Regions from separate parts of the Marinomonas mediterranea MMB-1 genome, predicted to be linked through region 2. Evidence: riboswitches for the same ligand, from Rfam matches in the RefSeq annotation. Region 2 holds a riboswitch; the other holds the start of a gene.
What was found. A riboswitch is a leader RNA that binds a small molecule or an ion and turns the genes downstream of it on or off. The one in region 2 is predicted to bind FMN.
Positions count from the first base shown of each region.

Region 1: it holds a riboswitch for FMN, as region 2 does, so the genes downstream of both, MARME_RS06410 (6,7-dimethyl-8-ribityllumazine synthase) here and MARME_RS19295 (DMT family transporter) in region 2, are expected to answer to the same signal.

Region 1 covers NC_015276.1:1,413,952-1,417,375, forward strand. The annotation lists gene cfa (cyclopropane fatty acyl phospholipid synthase) at 1-629, opposite strand, end outside; gene MARME_RS06410 (6,7-dimethyl-8-ribityllumazine synthase) at 868-1,353, opposite strand; FMN riboswitch at 1,489-1,634, opposite strand; gene MARME_RS06415 (hypothetical protein) at 1,946-2,242, shown strand; gene cobJ (precorrin-3B C(17)-methyltransferase) at 2,431-3,207, shown strand; gene cobM (precorrin-4 C(11)-methyltransferase) at 3,278-3,424, shown strand, end outside.
Region 2 covers NC_015276.1:4,232,776-4,236,199, reverse strand. The annotation lists gene MARME_RS19300 (MBOAT family O-acyltransferase) at 1-364, shown strand, start outside; gene MARME_RS19295 (DMT family transporter) at 583-1,518, opposite strand; FMN riboswitch at 1,640-1,833, opposite strand; gene MARME_RS19290 (NAD(P)-dependent alcohol dehydrogenase) at 1,996-3,096, opposite strand; gene rarD (EamA family transporter RarD) at 3,335-3,424, shown strand, end outside.

The sequences.
Region 1 (3,424 bases), 1.9 Mb from region 2:
TTTACACCATATTCTTTTGCCGCTAATTGCGCAAAACTTCCCCAGCCACAACCTATTTCAAGAACGCTTTCGCCTTCATTGAGCTGAGCCTTGTCGCAAACGAGCCGTAGCTTGTTGAGTTGTGCCTGGTGTAGGGTATTGGTGTCTTTCCAGTAGGCGCAAGAATAGGCCATGGTAGGATCAAGCATGGCTTCATACAGACTGTTTCCAACATCATAATGTTGCTCTCCAACCTGAAAGGCTCTTTTCTCGGATTGTCGGTTAAACAGTGTGGCGAGTAGCCAGTGTTTTGTTACGACCCATTTTCCACTTATTTGTTGGTCTAGCTTGGCGATAATAATACGCCTGATGAATTCTTCGATCTGCTGGCAATCCCACCACCCATCGACATACGCTTCACCCAGGCCGAGTGATCCGCGTTTTAGGGCGCGTGTATATAAGGCGGCGTTGTGAACTTGTATGTCCCACGGTTGAGGTCCATTTAATGTGACCCCCGCTTTTTCCAGAAGCGCAGAGAACCAGCTTTCTAATTCGGATGGAGGGCTTGAGCATCGCGAATCAAGTGAACGGTCAATGAGTTCAGTTTCTGATATTGATTCGTTTGGACTGTGCTTGCTAACGGTCGGCATTTTCACTTCCTCCTCATTCCAAATTACGATTATTTCATCGTACGGATGTAGAAAGAAAAACCTAGCTGAATGTCACTATCGCATTTATATATAAAATTAATAGCGATACCAGGAAGTAAGGATGTCGGTGAAAATTATAGCGAGGATGCCGCTAAGGTAAGTAAGGTGAATGACAAAAATAAAAAGCCTCAAATGAGGCTTTTTGAATTCTAATGATAACTCTTTAAGGGTTTGACTCTTAAAGGCTTTTTGCTTTTTCTGTAAGGCGCATTGCTTCGTCTGCTGCGTTAGCAAGCTCTTGACCTTTCTTCACGAAATGGCGCTTAAAGTAGCTAGAATGCTCATCATGTTCGTGGAAGTTATGTGGCGTCAATACCGCCGTTAGAACGGGCATTTCAGTTTCTAGCTGAACTTGCATCAGTGCGTTACAGACTGTTTGCGCGACAAAATCGTGACGATAAATGCCGCCATCAACAACCAGTGCGCTTGCTGCCACAGCGTCGTATTTTCCACTTTTGGCTAATAATTTAGCTTGAAGCGGGATCTCATACGCACCTGGTACAGGAACGACATCGATCATGTTTTCATCGTAGCCTCGTTCAAGCATTTCGGCTTTGAACCCATTCCAAGCTTCTAGGACAATGTCTGTATGCCAAGATGCGTGGATGAAAGCAACGCGTTTTGATTTTTGATTAAAAGTTTGGTTCGTCGAGCTCTGATTCATTTTGAATACCTATTACAACATTAGTGAATCAGGGCGAAGGTAGGGAACAACTAACACAGTACTAGGATATGCCGATCAATAAACAGGCACACTACTACTGCACTAGGAATCCATATAAATGGAGTCTTGCATACTACCCATTCTCTATCATCCGGACTATAACCGTCGGCTCTGGATTCACACCAGATCTGCTGACCTTTCGAATTTTCGAAAGCGCTCGCGGGCTTGAACTGTTAGTTCTTACCGCCGGTGGGGAGTTTCACCCCGCCCCGAGAACGAATGCAGTTATCTCACTGCACCTTGAATATAACGATTTTGCTCGCCAGCTGTCAAATACATCAATTAGATTTTTAGACCTTTTCAGAATCACTATACTCCCAAATACACCGTGCTTGCGTTCAATATTGAGCCGCGACACTTGCCTCGAATAAAGAAGCGTTATCGATACGCTGAAGCCAGTGGACTTGTTCACACCTTTATTAATGATAAAGAGCAAAATAAATATTGGATTTACTAGGCATTATGAGCGTAAGGAAGTAGTATTTATGGAACGTATCAATCTATTGAAGGTAAAGTGAAAGGATTCGGCCAAATGAGCAGATTATTTAAGTTTAGTATGTCCGTTCTGGTTGTTTCTATGTGCTCTGCTTCTAATGCAGAAGGCATATTGGCTTCATATGAATGCGACGGTGGTAAGTTGCAAGTTCAATTCCATGATGATTGGGCCGAGGCTCTTTGGTTAGGTAATTCGTACGAGCTTCATAAAGCGGTAAGTATAGGCGATATTGTTTATCTCGGAGAAGGCTTAAGTATTCGTGAAGATGCGACGCATCTTGAGCTAGAAGTCACGAATGAAGAGCGTATTCATTGTGTTAAAGCCGCGTCTTAAAACAAGGCTTTCTTAAGCTTTGTGATCTGTTTCCTCTTTTTTCGTTAATAACGTCACAGCTTAGCGACTTCTTTTCTGTCTTGAGTTTTCCTCACATTTCAGCCCACCATTTTCATGTCGGATAAACTCTGTTCCCGATACAATGATTGATAGATGATCTTTTCAAATGCATGGTTAATAAGTACTGAATGACAAAATTATTTGTAATGGGGATGGGCCCCGGTGATTTAGGATTGGTTGCACCCAATGCGACCAAAGCGCTGGATATCTGTACAGATTGGGTGGCGTATGGCTACTATCTTGAGTTGTTAGGCGAACTAAGCCAAGGCAAAACCTTCCACGATTTACCGCTAGGTGAAGAGATTGGCCGAGCTCGATTAGCTTTGACTCTGGCGGCAAAGGGGAAGCCCACTGCTCTTATTTCAAGCGGTGATATCGGCATTTATGCTATGGCGACGTTAGTATTTGAGTTGCTTGATCAACAGCTGCAAGGGAATGAAAACCACCCCGAGTGGTTAGATGTAGAGATCGAAGTAATCCCTGGAATATCAGCCATGCAGGCCGGTGCTAGCCGAGTAGGCGCATCACTCGGACACGATTTTTGTACTGTCTCGTTGAGTGATTTGCTGACTCCTTGGGAAACGATCGACAAACGTATTCACGCGGCAGGTGCGGGTGATTTCGTCATTTCATTTTATAACCCGGTTTCTAAAAAGCGAGACTGGCAACTTAATCACGCTCGCGATGTTTTGCTTCAATATCGCCCAGCGAATACACCTGTCATGATAGGGCGACAGCTGACTCGACCTGACGAAGAGATCACTATTACGACATTAGGTGAACTGGATGCCAACGCGGTGGATATGTTTACCATGGTGACCGTCGGGAACTCTGAATCAAAACACATCGTAAATAAAGACCAGCACTGGCTTTACACGCCACGAGGCTATTCAAAAAAGCTTTAGCAGAGTATCAAATTAGGCGTGATGACACGGTACTAATAAGTTGAGACCAAAGGGTTGAAGAGTAAGTGATATGAAAGTGTTTTTTATCGGTGCTGGTCCAGGTGATCCAGATTTAATGACGGTGAAGGCCGTCAAGACCATAGAGCAGTGCCCCATAATTATGTACGCTGGGTCGCTTATTCCTATGCAAGTTATTGACAGCGTTAAGGATAAAGCA
Region 2 (3,424 bases):
CCGTCCGCTAAGTTCAAAAAGCTTAGTCGATTTCTGGAAACGTTGGCATATTTCTTTATCATCTTGGTGTAAGGATTATGTGTTCACTCCTACGCTACTTATTACCCGGAATTTATTTATTGCGATCAGCCTTTCGATGATTGCCATGGGGCTTTGGCATGAGTCGAGTTTGTACTATATTTTTTGGGGGATCTACCACGCAATAGGCATCACATTGTGTCGACTCTATATGAAACAGGAAAACGACGTTGTCGTGTATTTTAGGACACAATTTTGGTGGTCTTCATTTACGAGGGCTTTAACAATATTCTACCTTATCAATGCGTCTGTTTTTATAGGCCTATTTTATGATGGGTTGTATTGATTACTCAGTGAGGTTCTTATGTACCGCTTTTTTGGATTGATCGATCGAGCTTTACCCAATAATGTAAAGCAATTTATAAAAGGTGTTTGGTTATATTTGTTGGTGCTGATGATTCTTTATGCTCTCAATACAGAATCTGCCGACTTTATTTACTGGAATTATTAGAAAAGAGTTTGAGTGAAAATATAAGAATTTCAAACTCTTTTCTAACGTGCTTTTTAAGCCGCTTGTTGCTGGACCGACTGGCGACTTTTTGCTTCCTCAACCATCCTCAGTCCGATGTTACCTGCGATCAAAAGCGTTGCGCCCGCCACTTGGTAAAGAGATAAGGACATATCCAAAAATACCCAATTAATCGCTGCTGCGAAGACTGGAAATGTAAGCTCAGCAAGCGTAGCCATTTGCGCTGGTAAGGTTTTTAAACCTTGATAGTAAAGCCACATGCCAATGAGCCCACTTAATAACGCCATCACAACCGTAAGGCTTAGGTCGGACGTTTGCATGGATTGAATAGCGTCGGGGGAAGTCAGCGTCATAAGTGCTAACACCACGAACCCCATAAAGAAACGTCCGGACATAATTGCATTTGCTGGTAGCGCTTGCATCGATAGATATTTACCACATACCGTGGATGCCCCCCAAGCAAAGACCGCCAGCAGTGTATAGCCATAGCCTTTTAGAAATTCAGCTTGATCTGGACTGTAATGCAAGTTCGAACTGTTGAGCGTTTGAATGTCAGGCCATATCATGACAAAGCTACCAAGCAGGATTACCCCAGCCCAGCGTAAAAAATGCGTTTGGATGTGTTCTTTCAACAGCCAGTAGGCGAGTAAAATCGCCACAATGGGCTGAAGCTTTTGCAGTAGTATGACCACGGTTGGGTTGAGGTATTGAAACGCTTGCGTAAAGGCTAAGGTGCCAACCGCAGATCCAATGCCTCCAATAAAAAATAGGCTGGCGAAGGACTTCTTAGACAATTGTAAATAGTGTCTACGGTAACGTATAAGAAGTGGGGCGGTAATCAATACCAGCGCAATGTGTTCGATGAGTACGATTTGAAGGGTGCTGTAGCCTTGCTCCAGCAAAGGATAACGAATTAACGTATCTAAAGCCCACGTAAAACACGCGGCCATAATAAAGAAAGTGCCTGCCATCTATGTATGTCTCCAATTATCATAAGATGAACAGGGTCGATGATTGAATCATTGCCAAGCAAAGTATAGAAAACACAAACGGTTTACCACGCGAAAAACGGATTTATCGCGTTATTGCTTAGTCGATCTTCTTTCATCCGGACTGTAACCGTCGGCTCTGGATTTACACCAGATCTGCTAGACCCTTTTCTTACGACATCATAAGAAAAAGCGCTCGCGGGCTTCTCAACACACTTTACTTCAACACTGTTGCCAGAAAAGCGTGGTATTTAAGTTACCGCCGGTGGGGAATTTCGCCCCGCCCCGAAGTTCGATTTAAAATTTATCTAAGTATTAAATTTATCTTGGTCAGTTGGTCAAAACAAGAGCAATGGGTCAAAAATTGAGGATAAAGCGGAGTTTTTTGATAGCACCAGTCAAATAGATCGCCTATTTGACTGGTGCTTACCGTCTTAATTTGCGCTAAGAGCTGACGCTTTATGACATTTTTACGATGGGTTTGATGGTTTTACCTGCCTCAGAATCTTCTATCGCTTGATTGATTTGGTCCATCTCATAGAAAGTCACCAGTTTATCAAATGGGAAGCGACCAGCTTGATGCAGACGAATCAGCTCAGGAATAAAGGTATCAGGGTTAGATTCGCCTTCTACGATGCCCATTAGACGGCGACCGCCACTCATAAAGTGGGTTTCATTGAAGCTTATTTCAGCGTCTGGTCCAGAAGCACCTAGAATGCCACAGGTGCCTTTTGGAGCAAGACTTTCGATTGCGCCTCTTATTACAGCAGGTATGCCAGTCGTATCCAAAGCGTATTGAAGGCCATAGCCAGTAATTTTCATGATTTCTTCTGTGCTATTGACCTTACTTGGGTTGATTGTGTGAGTCGCACCTAGTTCTTCCGCCAGCTCTAAACGTTCGTCATTCATATCGATCGCAATAATCGTTGTTGCCGCACAGATATCCGCTGCCATGATGGCTGATAGCCCCACGGACCCCGTACCGAATACCGCGACAGTGCTGCCTGACTTAACTTGTAAGGCATTCATAATGGAGCCTGCGCCAGTTTGAATGCCACACGCCAGTGGCCCAAGCAACGCTAGGTCGATATCGTCTTGCACTTTAACAACGTTGAGTTCGTTGCACAGTGAATGGGTTGCAAAAGAAGATTGCCCGAAGAAGTTACCGGATACCGATTCGCCATTTTGACTAATAGGGCTTACACCGTCTGGGCGTGTGCCGAAGAAGTTTAATGGGAAGAAATCATGACAATAAGAGTTGTCGTGATGTTCACAACTTGGGCAGGTGCCGCAGGAGTTGAACGTCATCACAACATGATCTCCGGGTTTTACTTTGGTGACGCCAGCCCCAACTTGTTCGACAATGCCTGCACCTTCGTGGCCTAAAACGGCAGGAAGGGGAGTCGGGAGTAAGCCATCTCGAACCACTAAGTCTGTGTGGCAGACGCCTGTTGCTAATACTTTAACTAATACTTCTTTTTCGCGTGGTGCATCGAGCTCCACCTGTTCAATCGAAAAAGGTTGACCTTGTGAGCGTGCTACTGCTGCTTTTACTTGCATGAGGTATGTTTCCGTTTGTTATCTTTTTATTTCATTCTAAACAGCCTAGCTCATCATAGGCCTGTCAGAATAATTGATAATGTCGCTGTTTATATTGAAATATTAGGTCTGCTTCGATCCAGTTTCATATTTTATGCTGAGAACTGCGTTGTTATTACCCTTATAAGCCTTTAAAGTCGGGCGTAACTAGTCGCGATTCATTCAATGCGTTGCAATAGATAATAGAAGGAGTGGAAGTATGTTGTCGACGTCCAGAGTAGGACTGTTTTATGCGTTGAGTGCGTTCACTCTGTGGGCAATTGCCCCTATGTATTTCAAAATGATGGCT